3 regions of the Microbulbifer sp. SH-1 genome follow, and region 2 is predicted to be linked to each of the others. Evidence: predicted binding sites of a transcription regulator. Region 2 holds the regulator's gene; each other region holds the start of a gene.
The links. The regulator LexA, encoded in region 2, represses DNA repair genes until DNA is damaged. The targets are predictions, from matches to a motif close to ACTGTNTNTANANACAGT.

Region 1: the regulator LexA is predicted to act here: its motif matches at 2,442-2,459, upstream of imuA (translesion DNA synthesis-associated protein ImuA).
Region 3: the regulator LexA is predicted to act here: its motif matches at 1,756-1,773, upstream of uvrD (DNA helicase II).

Annotation. Positions count from the first base shown of each region.
Region 1 is NZ_CP046948.1:151,040-155,421, forward strand. Features, by position in the region: gene GNX18_RS00750 (GIY-YIG nuclease family protein) at 1-66, opposite strand, end outside; gene GNX18_RS00755 (DNA polymerase Y family protein) at 50-1,555, opposite strand; gene imuA (translesion DNA synthesis-associated protein ImuA) at 1,665-2,381, opposite strand; gene dcd (dCTP deaminase) at 2,603-3,172, shown strand; gene GNX18_RS00770 (NAD(P)/FAD-dependent oxidoreductase) at 3,185-4,381, shown strand.
Region 2 is NZ_CP046948.1:1,313,975-1,318,356, forward strand. Features, by position in the region: gene GNX18_RS05795 (DUF6763 family protein) at 77-409, shown strand; gene GNX18_RS05800 (TIGR00730 family Rossman fold protein) at 482-1,123, opposite strand; gene lexA (transcriptional repressor LexA) at 1,315-1,923, shown strand; gene GNX18_RS05810 (hypothetical protein) at 2,010-2,264, opposite strand; gene GNX18_RS05815 (DUF6586 family protein) at 2,366-2,896, opposite strand; gene topA (type I DNA topoisomerase) at 2,905-4,382, opposite strand, start outside.
Region 3 is NZ_CP046948.1:3,444,190-3,448,571, reverse strand. Features, by position in the region: gene uvrD (DNA helicase II) at 1-1,725, opposite strand, end outside; gene hexR (transcriptional regulator HexR) at 1,960-2,814, shown strand; gene GNX18_RS14100 (DUF4153 domain-containing protein) at 2,827-4,382, shown strand, end outside.

The sequences.
Region 1 (4,382 bases), 1.2 Mb from region 2:
GCCATTACGCTGGCTGGCAAGCAGGTAGACGCAGGGCTGCTTGGCCTGGTTATGAATAAACCCCATGCAGAAACCAGTCCTCCGACGTCAGATCCTGAAACACCCAGTACAAGCTCCCCTGGGGGCCGCGGGCGATGTAGTAGTCGCGGGCGTGGCGGTGGTGTTGCCACCAGTAGCCGTCGATGCGCTCGGGGCCTTGCAGCAGTTGCAGCTCGCCGTCGTAAAACAGGCTGTGATCCCGCTGCTGGATTCGGTCGGGCCGCGACAGCAGCCAGTTGGGGCGGGGAGCATTGATTGGATGCAGCTGGTGCCCGCGCGGTTTGCTCTGTAGGTTGAGACTGTCGGCGCTGGCCCAGGCTTGCTCCGGCAGGTAGCTTTCCTTGAGGGTGACGCCGGAAAGGGCCTGGTGGCCGAGGCGGGCCTTGAGTTTGTCGATCAGCTGGTAACTCTCGTGCTGGTTGCCGCTCTCCTCAAAAAAATCCTCCCGCAACATCGTTGTTTCCAGTGGGCGCAGCTGTTTGCAGCGCAGTGCCAATGCCTGCACCGGCTCCTTCAGTTCTACCCGCTCCAGTTGCAGTTTGGTCAGCGCAATCAGCCGTTGGGGATCGAACAGCGGACGCGAAAGTTCCACGTTGACTACCTCGGCTCCGCGGCTGCCGTAGTCCAGTACCCAGTACAGGGTCGGGCTGTACAGCTGGCGCCGCTGTAGCTGCCGGCAGAGTTCCCGCACCAGGCGGCCGGCGGGGAACAGCAGCTGCTCGCTATTATCCAGTGGGCTTGGGAAAAAGAGTTCGCTGTGAAATTCTGCGGGCGGCTGGTAGCCGGGCACCGGGTCCGGGCGCGAGCCGTTGAGGCGGGCGAGGTAGTCGATAAAGTCGCGTCCGAAGCGGTTGCCTACTTCCGAGAGGGGAATGGCGAGCAGTTGGCTGACCCGTTTTATGCCGCAGGCATAGAGTTTGGCGATGGCCTTGTTGCTACAGTCGAGCAGTTTGCTGGGGGCGAAGCTGATCCACTGCTTCCATTGCTGGGGGCTGGGTGGAGTGCGGGTCTCCGCCAGCCACTGGCGGTGCTCCGGCAGCTGGCTGAGCAGGTGCGCGGCACTGGGGCTGTGGCCGAGGCCCATCTGATGGCTGATGCGCATTTTGTGCAGTTCCTTGCCGAGCTGTTGCAGCAGGGGGGCGAGGCCGCCCTGGGCCTTGAGACTGCCACCGAGTTCCAGGAACAGGCAGGCAGGGCCTTCGCTCAGGGCCTTGCTGTCGGAATTGCCAATACGGGGGGATACCACGGGAGTAAAACCGTAGGCCCACTGGGCCAATTGCTGCAGCAGCTGGGCCTCCCGCTCGGTATCCCGCTCCAGCAGCTGCAGGCCCGGGCAATAGGCACAGGCGGTGGCGATGCTGAGTCCCGGTTCTATGTTGAGGGCGTGGGCGGCGAGGTTGGCTTCTATGATGAGGTTGCTCTGGGATACGGCCACGGGTGCCGTGTCACCGGCGCGGTGGGCGCGGGTGAGGGCCTCGAGGGAGAGTTTGGGCAGTTGGATGCAGAGCCAGAGCATTGTCGATTCCTGATTCTTGCCTGTAGGAGCCTGCTTGCAGGCGAAGGGCTACTGCGTACTTCTCTTGTTCGCCTGCAAGGCAGGCTCCTACGGGTGGTTGGCGGTTCTGTCAGTGCAACGGTTGGTCCCGGCGGGTCAGATCCGGGTTGCGGGCCAGGTGCAGGCGCTGGCCGGATTTGCCATTCAGTTGCTTCAGCAGCTGCAGGGCCAGCTGTTCGCCGTCGCTGTGCAATTGCAGGCGCAGAGCGGCGGGTGAGGGTGTGCTGGCGCTGGAGCCGGGGCGGAAGTGGAAGTGCAGGCCGCTCCCCTCCCGGGCGGCGAGCTGCAGGCGGCGCAGGTCTTTGTCGGCTAACGTCTCCCGGCCCTGCCAGCTGACCAGCGCACCACAGGCACCGGACTGCAAGGCCTGTTCTGCCGCCCACAGCTGATCCCGCTGCCCCCGGGGGTGAAGCAGCAGCAGTTTTTCCAACTGTACCCCGGCCTGTGCCAGTGCCGGCGCATAGGGGATGTGGGGTGGGTTGAGCAGAATCACCAGGCGATTCTGCCGGGTCATTTCCGCCAACGCTGGCAGGATCAGGCTGACCTCGCCGATACCGGCCTTGTCGACCAACAGCTCAGTACTGGCGCCGCGGGGCCATCCGTGGCTGGCGAGCAGTGCGTCGAGACCGCGGTAGCCGGTGCTGATACCGGTGCGGGGTTGGCGCTGGCGGCTGGCCAGCTGCCAGATATCCGGCCGGGTCAGCAGCTGTTGCAACGGTTGTGCTGGGTGAGCGGCGGTCTGCTCACTTAACGGCTTGTTTTGCATGAAGTTTTCGGCGTTGTTCACGATCGGCTCGCTCCGCGCTGGCTGTTCAATCCTGGGTTACTGGTTGTCCATACAGTGAATGCTGTCAATTTATACAGTAGTTGTTCGGGGGCGGCAAGTGGGGATAGCAGGAGGAATACCGGGGGCGGTTGCAATGGCTGACACTTTTTTGCACAGGGCAAAACGGCTATGATTCGGCCTCTTTTTTATGACCAGACATTTGTGCAAATCGAGGGGGCAGGGTGAGTATCAAATCCGACAAGTGGATTCGCCGTATGGCTGAAAGCGAGGGCATGATTGAGCCCTTTGAACCGGGTCAGGTTCGCCACGGGACATCCGGAGACCGGCTGATCTCCTACGGCACGTCCAGTTACGGTTACGATGTACGCTGCGCCAACGAATTCAAGATTTTCACCAACGTACACTCCGCTACTGTCGATCCGAAGGCATTCGACCAGGACAGCTTTGTGGATGTGGAAGGCGATTACTGCATCATCCCTCCGAACTCCTTCGCTCTGGCCCGCACCGTGGAGTACTTCCGTATCCCGCGTTCGGTACTGACCATCTGCCTGGGTAAGTCCACCTACGCGCGCTGCGGTATCATCGTGAACGTGACCCCGCTGGAGCCTGAGTGGGAAGGGCATGTGACCCTGGAGTTCTCGAATACCACCAACCTGCCGGCGAAGATCTACGCTAACGAAGGCGTGGCGCAGATGCTGTTCTTCGAATCCGACGAGATCTGCGATGTGTCCTACAAGGACCGCGGCGGCAAGTACCAGGGCCAGCGCGGCGTGACCCTGCCAAAGACCTGATCTTAAAATTCCATGACCGACTTCCCCACCCAGGCCGATGTACTGATCATCGGCGCCGGCGCCGCCGGCCTGATGTGCGCTTCGGTGGCGGGCAAGCGCGGCCGCAGTGTGCTGGTGCTGGACCACGCCAACAAGGTCGGCAAGAAAATCCTGATGTCCGGTGGCGGCCGCTGCAATTTCACCAATCTGTATACCGCGCCGGACAACTTCTACAGTGCAAACCCCCACTTCTGTAAATCCGCCCTGGCCCGCTATACCCAGTGGGACTTTATCGCGCTGGTGGAAAAACACGGAATTCCCTATCACGAGAAAACCCTCGGCCAGCTGTTCTGCGACAACAAGTCCCGCGACATCGTCGACTTGCTACTCGCAGAGTGCCGCGAGGCGAAAGCACAGATCCGTACCCGCTGTGAGATACAGCGTATTGAACCACTGCAGACGACGGGGTTCGAAGTGCACACCTCGCTTGGCAAAGTGGTGTGCGAATCCCTGGTGATTGCCACCGGCGGCCTGTCGATCCCCACCATGGGTGCCACCGGTTTTGGCTACGAGGTTGCCCGCCAGTTCGGCCACAGCATTGTTCCCACCCGCGCGGCGCTGGTGCCGTTTACCCTGAACAAACGTTCATTGGAGCGGCAGCAGGAATTGCCGGGTACTTCACTGGCAGTCACCGCCCGTTGTGGCGCAGGCAGTTTTCACGAGCAGATGCTGTTTACCCACAAGGGGCTCTCGGGGCCTTCTGTATTGCAGATTTCCAGCCATTGGAAAGAGGGGATGCCCGTGGCGTTCGACCTGGTACCGGGGTTGGATTTGTCCGAGTGGCTCATGGAACAGCGCGGTAAAAAGCAGGAGAGCTTTTTGCATACAGTACTGAGCGAGTTCTGGAGCAAAAAGCTGGTGCAGTTCTTCCTGCTGAGAAATGGCCTGCAGAGCAAACCGCTGAAGCACTACGGTGACAGTGAATTGCGTGCGGTGGGGGAGAAACTCCAGACCTGGACATTGATTCCCGAGGGTACCGAAGGCTACCGCACCGCGGAGGTAACTCTGGGGGGGGTAGATACCAATGAGGTGTCGTCGCGCAGCATGGAAAGCATGAAACAACCGGGACTGTATTTCATCGGCGAAGTGCTCGATGTGACTGGTTGGCTCGGCGGTTTCAATTTCCAGTGGGCCTGGGCTTCCGCCCATGCGGCTGGTGGTGAAGTATAAA
Region 2 (4,382 bases):
TTTGATCGCGGCACACTAGATTGGAATGAAAGGCCAGTGATTGGCGTCTTTGGGTGATGACGACAGGAGGTACCCCATGGCGAGAATAGCGCCGGAAATAGGCAGCTGGTTCGAGAACTTTCAAAGCGGTGATTTGTTTGAAGTGGTCGCTGTGGACCAACCATCCCGCACCATCGAGATTCAGTATCTCGACGGCACTCTTGATGAAATTGATTTTCACAGTTGGCCGCGATTGCCCGTCATCGGCGCCGCAGCTCCGGAAGATGCCAACGCGGGCTACGGCTCCTGGGCGCAAGAGATGCAGGACGACGAAGACTCCGGCTACACCAGTCCGATTTTTTCTCCGGTTCAGAGCACCATAGACCGCCTTGAGGGTGAAACCTTCCCGGGAACAGACGAAGGGCCGTGATGGCGATTGTTGCCCGGACGAATGTTGCCCAGACGAACAACAGGCTCAACCAGCCCCAGCGGGCGACGGTCTCTACTCATCCCGCTTACGAATGAAGTCGATGATGATTTCCGCTGCCTCATCCACGGTATCCACCAGTTTGAACAGCTCCAGATCAGCGGCATCGATACACGCGCGCTCAAGTACGGTACCCACCAGCCACTCCAGCAGACCAGACCAGTAGCGCTTCCCGACCAGCACAATGGGAAAACGCCGCACCTTCTGGGTCTGCACCAGCGTCAGCGCCTCAAACAGCTCATCCATGGTGCCATAGCCCCCAGGCATGGCTATGAAGCCAACCGCATGCTTCACAAACATGAATTTGCGCACGAAGAAATAGCGGAAGTTCAGGTGGATATCCAAATAGGGGTTGGGCACCTGTTCGAATGGCAGCTCGATATTCAGGCCTATTGAAGCGCCGGCATGGGTAAATGCGCCGCGATTGCACGCCTCCATAATACCCGGGCCACCGCCGGTGATAACCGGGATGCCCTCACCCGCCAGCAGCTCGCCCAGCCGCACCCCTTGTTGGTACTCAACAGCGTCTTCCCGAAAACGTGCGCTGCCAAATACGGTCACCGCACCCTTAAGCGTAATCAGGCGCTCTATGCCATCGACGAGTTCAGACTGAATACGAAGCACGCGCCACGCTTCCGGCATTTTTGCATCCAGCATATGCCTTCTCCTAATCGCTCTTACTTCTTATGTTGGCAGCGAATCGGCAAACCGAGTCAGCGCAGGTTTTGGAGTTCGCCGGTCCCTCCAAGTCTAGCAGTATTGACGCGAGAGCCTTGTGGATTGCGTGAGGGAGAAATCTGTATATAATCCCAGCAACTGTATAAAAATACAGACAACAGGAAACGCCCATGACAAACCTCACTGCTCGCCAGGCTCAGGTACTGGAACTGATCAAATCCTATCTGGACGAAACGGGTTACCCGCCCACCCGGGCCGAGATCGCACAGGAATTGGGCTTTCGCTCGCCAAACGCAGCGGAAGAACACCTAAAGGCGCTCGCGCGCAAGGGGGCGATTGAAATGGTTGCCGGTGCTTCCCGGGGCATTCGCATTCCCGGCCACCAGAGTGGCCTACCCATTGTTGGCCGGGTAGCCGCGGGCAACCCGATTCTGGCGGAGGAGAATATCGAGGAGTACTGCGAGATCCCCGCGGAATTCTTCCACCCGCCGGCGGATTACCTGTTGCGGGTGCACGGCATGAGCATGAAGAACGCCGGCATTTTTGATGGAGACCTTCTCGCGGTACAGCGCACCGACAATATCCGCAACGGACAGATTGTGGTGGCGCGAATCGAAGACGAGGTGACCGTTAAGCGCTTTAAGCGCCGCGGCAACCAGGCGATGGTCCAGCTGTTGCCGGAGAATGAAGAATTTGACGTCATCGAAGTAGATATGCGCGACAAGAATTTCGCGATTGAAGGACTCGCGGTCGGCGTAATTCGCCAGAACCCGTTCTAACCTGCAGGCGAATAGCCTGTGCGTCATCCAACAAAAACGGGGCTCATCGAGCCCCGTTTTTGTTGGTCCACCGGGAGCTTTCCTCCTCAGTGGATGGTGTGTTCCGTAACGTCCACCTCTTCCTCTTCAAAGGGTTCCGGCTCCAGGGCACCGAGATCCTGCACCGCCTCAATACCGGCCTCCAACATGGCACGAGCGATCGCAATCTTGTGCTCGCGCAGGAAGTTCAGGCTTTCGTCCGAGAAATGAATACGCACCAGCGGGTCCTCCCTGTGACCAGCGCGTCGCAGCGCCACATCACCATTGGACAACTCGATGATTTCGTAAGTCTCAGAGGACATTCACTTCTCCAGTTACAGCGGGATTTGCGGGCAGTGTAACACAGGGATCAGTGATTATTCAGTGGCCAGACACGGTCGGGAGTGGCGCCGCACTAACCTGATCACCATTCCACGCTCTGGGCGCGCTGCCGTGCCACCAGCTCGCCGAGCTGGCGCTGCCAAAATCTGAGGCTCTCCACACTGAGACTGGCAGGAATGTTTGAATCCACCTGCCGCAGGGGTATCAGGGACTGCACACCGCTGGCGGTCGGAGAAGACTCCTGGCCTCCACCCGCCGTGGGGCGCCACAACCCCCGCCAGCAGTGCGCCATAGCCGCAAACCAGCTCTCGGGGTTTTCCTCCAGATCCAGCAGCTCAGCGACCTCAGCGCTGTATTTGTTGCGCGCACTTACCAGCTCCTGTAACCGGACCGCAGTGTCCGGCTCGCCACCAGGTCTGAAGCCCAGTTGCAGCTGGTAGCCCTGCTCTGCCAGAAACGCGCGATAAGCCCGCCACAACTGCAACAACGCACCCTCAAGCAGCGCGGACCGCAACAGCGGCGGGCTTTCATCGTCGGCGGTATCCAGTGAATGCAATATCAGCTCTGATTTTCGCAGGGCCGAAGCCACCAGACCGGTATAGGGGTTGCTCATTGCTTCACCTATTTCGCCGGTGACTTTTTGGCCGGGGCTTTTTTCGCGGCTGCTTTTTTGGCCGCGGCCTTTTTCGCCGGCGCCTTTTTAGCAGCCGATTTTTTCGGCCCTGCGGATTTGCTGCCTGAGTCCTCTACCAGCCATTTACCGCCGGTATAGAACGCCTTCCAGCCGGTTGCCTTGCCGTCTTCCTCGGATTGCACGTACTGTTCCTGGGTTTTGCGGCTAAAACGCACAACCGTATCCCGGCCCTCGCTGTCTTCCGTAGGTGCGGAGAACAGGAAACTGTACTTGGGATCAATCTCATCCTTATGCGGCAGCAGCTCCTTCACCAGCGGCGCGCGGGTCTCGCGGTTTTTCGGGAACTGGCTGGCAGCCAGGAACAGACCCGAAGCACCGTCGCGCAGGATGTAAGTGTCGTCGACCTTTTCACAGGCGAGCTCCGGCATGGGTACCGGGTCCATTTTCGGCGGCGCGGGCTGACCGTTCTTGAGCAGTTTGCGGGTGTTTTTACAGGCATCATTGGTGCAGCCGAAGTATTTGCCAAAGCGGCCAGACTTCAACTGCATGTCGCTGCCGCACTTGTCGCACTCAATCAATGGGCCGTCATAACCCTTGATCTTGAACGTGCCCTTTTCCACCTCGAAGCCGTTGCAGTCCGGGTTGTTTCCGCAGATATGCAGCTTGCGCTGCTCGTCCACCAGATAACTGTCCATAGCGGTGCCGCATTTGGGGCACCGATGTTTGTCCCGCAGTTGACGGGTTTCGGCTTCGTCATCCTTATCCGCGTCGATAGCCTCTTCGCCGGACACCAGATTCATGGTGTTGGTGCAGCGCTCCTTTGGCGGTAACGCATAGCCGGAACACCCCAGGAAAACGCCGGTGGAACCGGTGCGAATCTGCATATGGCGGCCGCACTGACCGCACTTGATATCGGTATCCGTGGGCGCATTGCGTCGCATGCCACCGTCGGTATCCTGAGCTTGTTCCAGGCGCTTGCTGAAGTCCGTGTAGAACTCATCCAGAAGTGCCTTCCACCCTTTTTTCCCTTCAGCCACGGCATCCAGGGATTCTTCCAGGCTCGCGGTGAAACCGTAGTCCATCAGGTCGGTGAAGCTTTCACTCAGACGGTCGGTGACGATGTCGCCCATTTTTTCCGCGTAGAAACGGCGGTTTTCCAGGCGCACATAGCCGCGATCCTGAATGGTGGAAATAATCGACGCGTAGGTAGACGGCCGGCCGATACCGCGTTTTTCCAGCTCTTTTACCAGGGCTGCCTCGCTGAAGCGCGCCGGCGGCTTGGTGAAATGCTGTTTCGGATCCAGTTTCTTGAGATTGAGTTTTTCCCCAACCTTGATGTCCGGCAATGCCAGATCTTCGTCTTTCTTGCTCTGCGGCGGCGCCACTTTGAGAAAGCCGTCAAAACGGATAACCCGGCCGCGGGTGCGCAACTCAAAGTCTCCGGCACTCACCACCACAGACGTGG
Region 3 (4,382 bases), 2.1 Mb from region 2:
CAGTCCCTTGGCCGAGTGCAGGGTCATCAGCTGCACCGCATCTTCGAACTCGTCCGCCTGGCCCTCGCCGGCATCCAGTGCGGCACTGTCGAGGAACTGGTTCAGCAGCGGAACGTCCTCTTCTTCCACCACTTCGCCGTCGGCATCGGTGGCCTGGGGCACACCGTCGAAGCTGCGACAGGCGCTCACCAGTTCCTGCAGGTTCTCCACCCGGGTCTGGCCCTTCTCGCCTTTTTCCTTGCTGTGGAAATCCACCAGCCCGGTCTGCTCGATGGCGAGTTCGGCGATATGGTCGAGGGTCTTGTCGGTGCTCTCTTCGTCCAGCGCGTCGATCAGGCTGAGGAAGCTCGCCAGTGCGCTGCCGGCGCGGGCCGTCAGCACTTTCTGCTGCAGCATTTTCTCCGCCGCCGCCCACATGGAGCTGCCGTGTTCGCGCGCGAATTCCCGCACCATATCCACGGTGCGCGCGCCGATGCCGCGGGTGGGCGTGTTCACCACGCGTTCGAACGAGGTGTCGTCGTGGCGGTTGGTGATCAGGCGCATGTAGGCGAGCGCGTTCTTGATCTCGAGGCGCTCGTAGAAACGCTGGCCGCCGTAGATGCGGTAGGGCACGTGTTCGCGCAGCAAGGCCTCTTCCAGCACCCGCGACTGCGCGTTGGAGCGGTACAGGATGGCGACGCTGTCGCGGCGGTTGCCGTCGCGCACCCAGTCGCGGATGCGCTCGACAATAAAGCGCGCTTCGTCCTGCTCGTTGTAGGCGGAGTAGAGCGCAATGGGCTCGCCTTTCTCACCCTCGGTCCACAGCTCTTTGCCGAGGCGGCCGTGATTGTGGGCGATAACCGCGTTGGCGGCGTTGAGGATGGTGCTGGTGGAGCGGTAGTTTTGCTCCAGGCGCACCGTCTGCACATCCTTGCGGTCCACCTCGAAGTGCTGGATGTTCTCGATCTTCGCTCCGCGCCAACCGTAGATGGACTGGTCGTCGTCGCCGACCGCGGTGATGGCGCACTCGTCCCCGGCCAGCAGGCGCAGCCAGGCGTATTGGATGGTGTTGGTATCCTGGAACTCGTCGACGAGGATATACGGGAAGCGGCGGCGGTAGTGGGCGAGGATGCCGTCGTTGTTCAACAGCAGCTCGTGGGCGCGTAGCAGCAGCTCGCCGAAGTCGACGAGACCGGCGCGCTGGCAGGCCTCCTCGTAGGCGGCGTAGATGCGCACCATAGTGGCGAGCCAGGGATCGCCGCTCTGCTGGATGTACTGGGGGCGCAGGCCTTCGTCTTTCTGCGCGCCGATCCACCACTGGGTTTCCCGCGGCGACCACTTCTTCTCATCCAGCCCCAGCTCGTTTTGCACCCGCTTGATCAGGCGCAGCTGGTCGTCGCTGTCGAGAATCTGGAAGTTCTGCGGCAGCCTGGCCTCTTGCCAGTGGGCGCGCAGCAGGCGGTGGGCGAGGCCGTGGAAGGTACCCACCCACATACCGAAGGTATTCACCCCCAGCAGCTCCTCGATGCGCCCGCGCATCTCGCGCGCGGCCTTGTTGGTGAAGGTCACCGCCATGATGGAGTAGGGCGATGCGCCCTCGACCATCATCAGCCAGGCGATACGGTGCACCAGCACGCGGGTCTTGCCCGAGCCGGCACCGGCGAGAACCAGTTGGTTGCCCGGCGGCGCGGCTACGGCCTCGCGCTGGGCGTCGTTTAGAGGGTCTAAGAGTTCAGATACGTCCATGGGCGCGATTGTATCAGGGGTCGGGGGAGAACTGGGTATATAAACAGGTTTTAAACAATCTGCGATTGCTTGTAGGAGCCTGCCTGCAGGCGAACCGCCATGGACTCCGCGAATGTTCGCCTGCAGGCAGGCTCCTACAGGGGTGCATCGACCGCCACGCAAAGCGCTGCCAACGCTCGCCAGCACTCCGCCATGCCGCTAAACTGCACAACCTGAACCAGAGAAGGTGTTGTCGTGAAGCCAGCGGAAGTCACGCAAAAAATCAGCGAACAGCTGAGTTCCATGCGCAAATCTGAGCGCAAGGTCGCGGAGTATATCCTCGCCAACCCCGGCGAAATCATCCATATGCGCATCGTCGACCTGGCCACCGAGGCCCAGGTGAGCGAACCGACGGTGGTGCGTTTCTGCCGCGCCGTGGGCTGTTCCGGGTTCCAGGAATTCAAGCTCAACCTGGCCCAGCAGCTGGCCTCCAGCCCCAGTTTCGGCCAGATTGCGGTGACCGAAACCGACACCATCGCCGAGTACAAGCGCAAGGTGTTCGACTCCACCGTCGATACCCTGCTGAACGTGCGCGACAAGATCGACGCGCGCGCGCTGGAAGCCGCGGTGACCGCCATCGCCGCCGCCAAGCGGGTGGAGTTCTTCGGTTTTGGCGCCTCCGGTGCCGTGGCCGCCGATGCCCAGCACAAGTTCTTCCGCCTGCAGCTCGCCGCTGCCGCCCACTCCGACCACCATATGCAGAGTATGTCCGCCATGAGCATGGAGCCGGGCGATGTGGTTGTCGCCATCTCGCAAAGCGGGCGCACCTCCTCGCTGCTGCGCTCCATGGAAATGGCCAAGGCCCAGGGCGCCACGGTGATCGGCCTCGGTCCCAGCGGCTCGCCGGTCACGCGCAAGTCCAGTATCCCCCTGGAAGTGGACGTGGAAGAGGACATCGAGCTGTACACGCCGCTGTCGTCCCGTATTGCCCACCTGGTGGTGATCGACGTACTCGCCATCGGCGTTGCCCAGCGCAAAGGCCCGCAGCTGCAGGAGCACCTGTTGAAGCTGAAGAAGGGGCTGTACAACCTTCGCGAAGAAAAGCACTGATCAGGGTGTCATATGCAGGGAAGCAGCGGCGAACAGACGACAAACTTCTCTGATGCGGACAGTCTCGGCGCCCCTGAAAAGCACCTGATTCTCGCCGCGGCCCTGATCCAGGGCCTCGCGCTCTACGCCCTCAAATTCTTCACCGCCGTCGACGCTTGGTCACCGGTGTGGCAGTACCTCAGCTACACCCTCGTCATCGCCATTCCGCCGCTGGTGATCGTCACCGTCGCCCCTCGCCTCGCGCGGGGTTACTGGTGGCTGGTGACCGGCTACGCCGTGCTGCTGGCGACACTCGCCGCTTACCGCGGCTACCAATGCACCCCCGCAGACCAAGTGTACTGTGGCGATCCCCACGAGTTCGTGCCGACGATCGCCATCGCCACCTTTATCGTCGCCTTTCTGCTGCGCGCCTGCGCCACCGGGATGGCACGGCTGCGAAAGCCGGAGTACTCCGCGCTGTTTCACTACTCCTGGGACAACGCCCTCACCGCGGGCCTGACACTGGTGTTTACCGGGATTTTCTGGCTGATCCTGTTTCTGTGGCAGGCGCTGTTCAAACTGGTGGGGGTTGCGTTTTTCCACGAGCTGTTCGAGGAGGACTGGTTTTTCTACCCGGTGACCTGGCTGGTGGCCGGCAGCGGCGCCATCCTGTTCCGCTCGCAGCAGAGCTTTGTGCTAACCCTGAAGCGCCTGTTGCGCACCATGCTGGTGGCGCTGCTGCCGCTACTGGCGGTACTCACCATCGTGTTCCTCGCCACCCTGCCGTTTACCGGCCTGCAACCCATCTGGGATACCGGGCGCGGCAGCGCGCTGTTGCTGTGGCTGGTGGCGCTGCTGCTGTTTTTCACCAACGGCGTGATCCAGGACGACTTCCCGTTTGCGCGCTATCCGCGCTGGATCAACCGGGTGCTGCTGCTGGCTTTGGTGGTTGCGCCGTTTTACACGGCCTTCGCACTCTACGGCCTGTGGTTGCGGATAGCCCAGTACGGCTGGACGCCGGAGCGGCTGTGGGGGTTCGTGGTGGCACTGACGCTGGCGCTGCTGGCACTGAGCTACAGCCTGTCGATCCTGCGCCGCGGCGAGCGCTGGTCGGAGTGGCTGCGGCGGATCAATACCGGGCTGGCGCTGTGGGTGCTGGCGGTGTGCCTCGTCACGCAGGCGCCGCTGGTGAATTTCTGGCGCATCAGTGCCGACAGCCAGCTGGCGCGCTTGCAGGACGGGCGCACGGAACTGGCGGATTTCGATTTCTTTTTCCTGCGGCGGGAATTGGGGCGCCCGGGGTGGGAGGCATTGCAGACGCTGGAGAAGCTGCCCCAGGTCCAGCAGAACCACGCGCTTACGGCCTATCTCCAGGAGTTGAAGGGAGAAACCGACGGCATCTGGAAGCTGCGCGAAAACCCGCTACAAGCGCAGGCCAGAGAACAGAAACTGCGTGAGGTCGCTGTACTGCCCGAAGGCGCGCCGCCACCGCCAGACAGTGCCGAGCTCGATCTCGAAGCGCGCTCCTGCAATGAAGAACGGCGCTCCTGCCTCTGGCTGGTGCGGGACCTGGACGGTGATGGAAACCC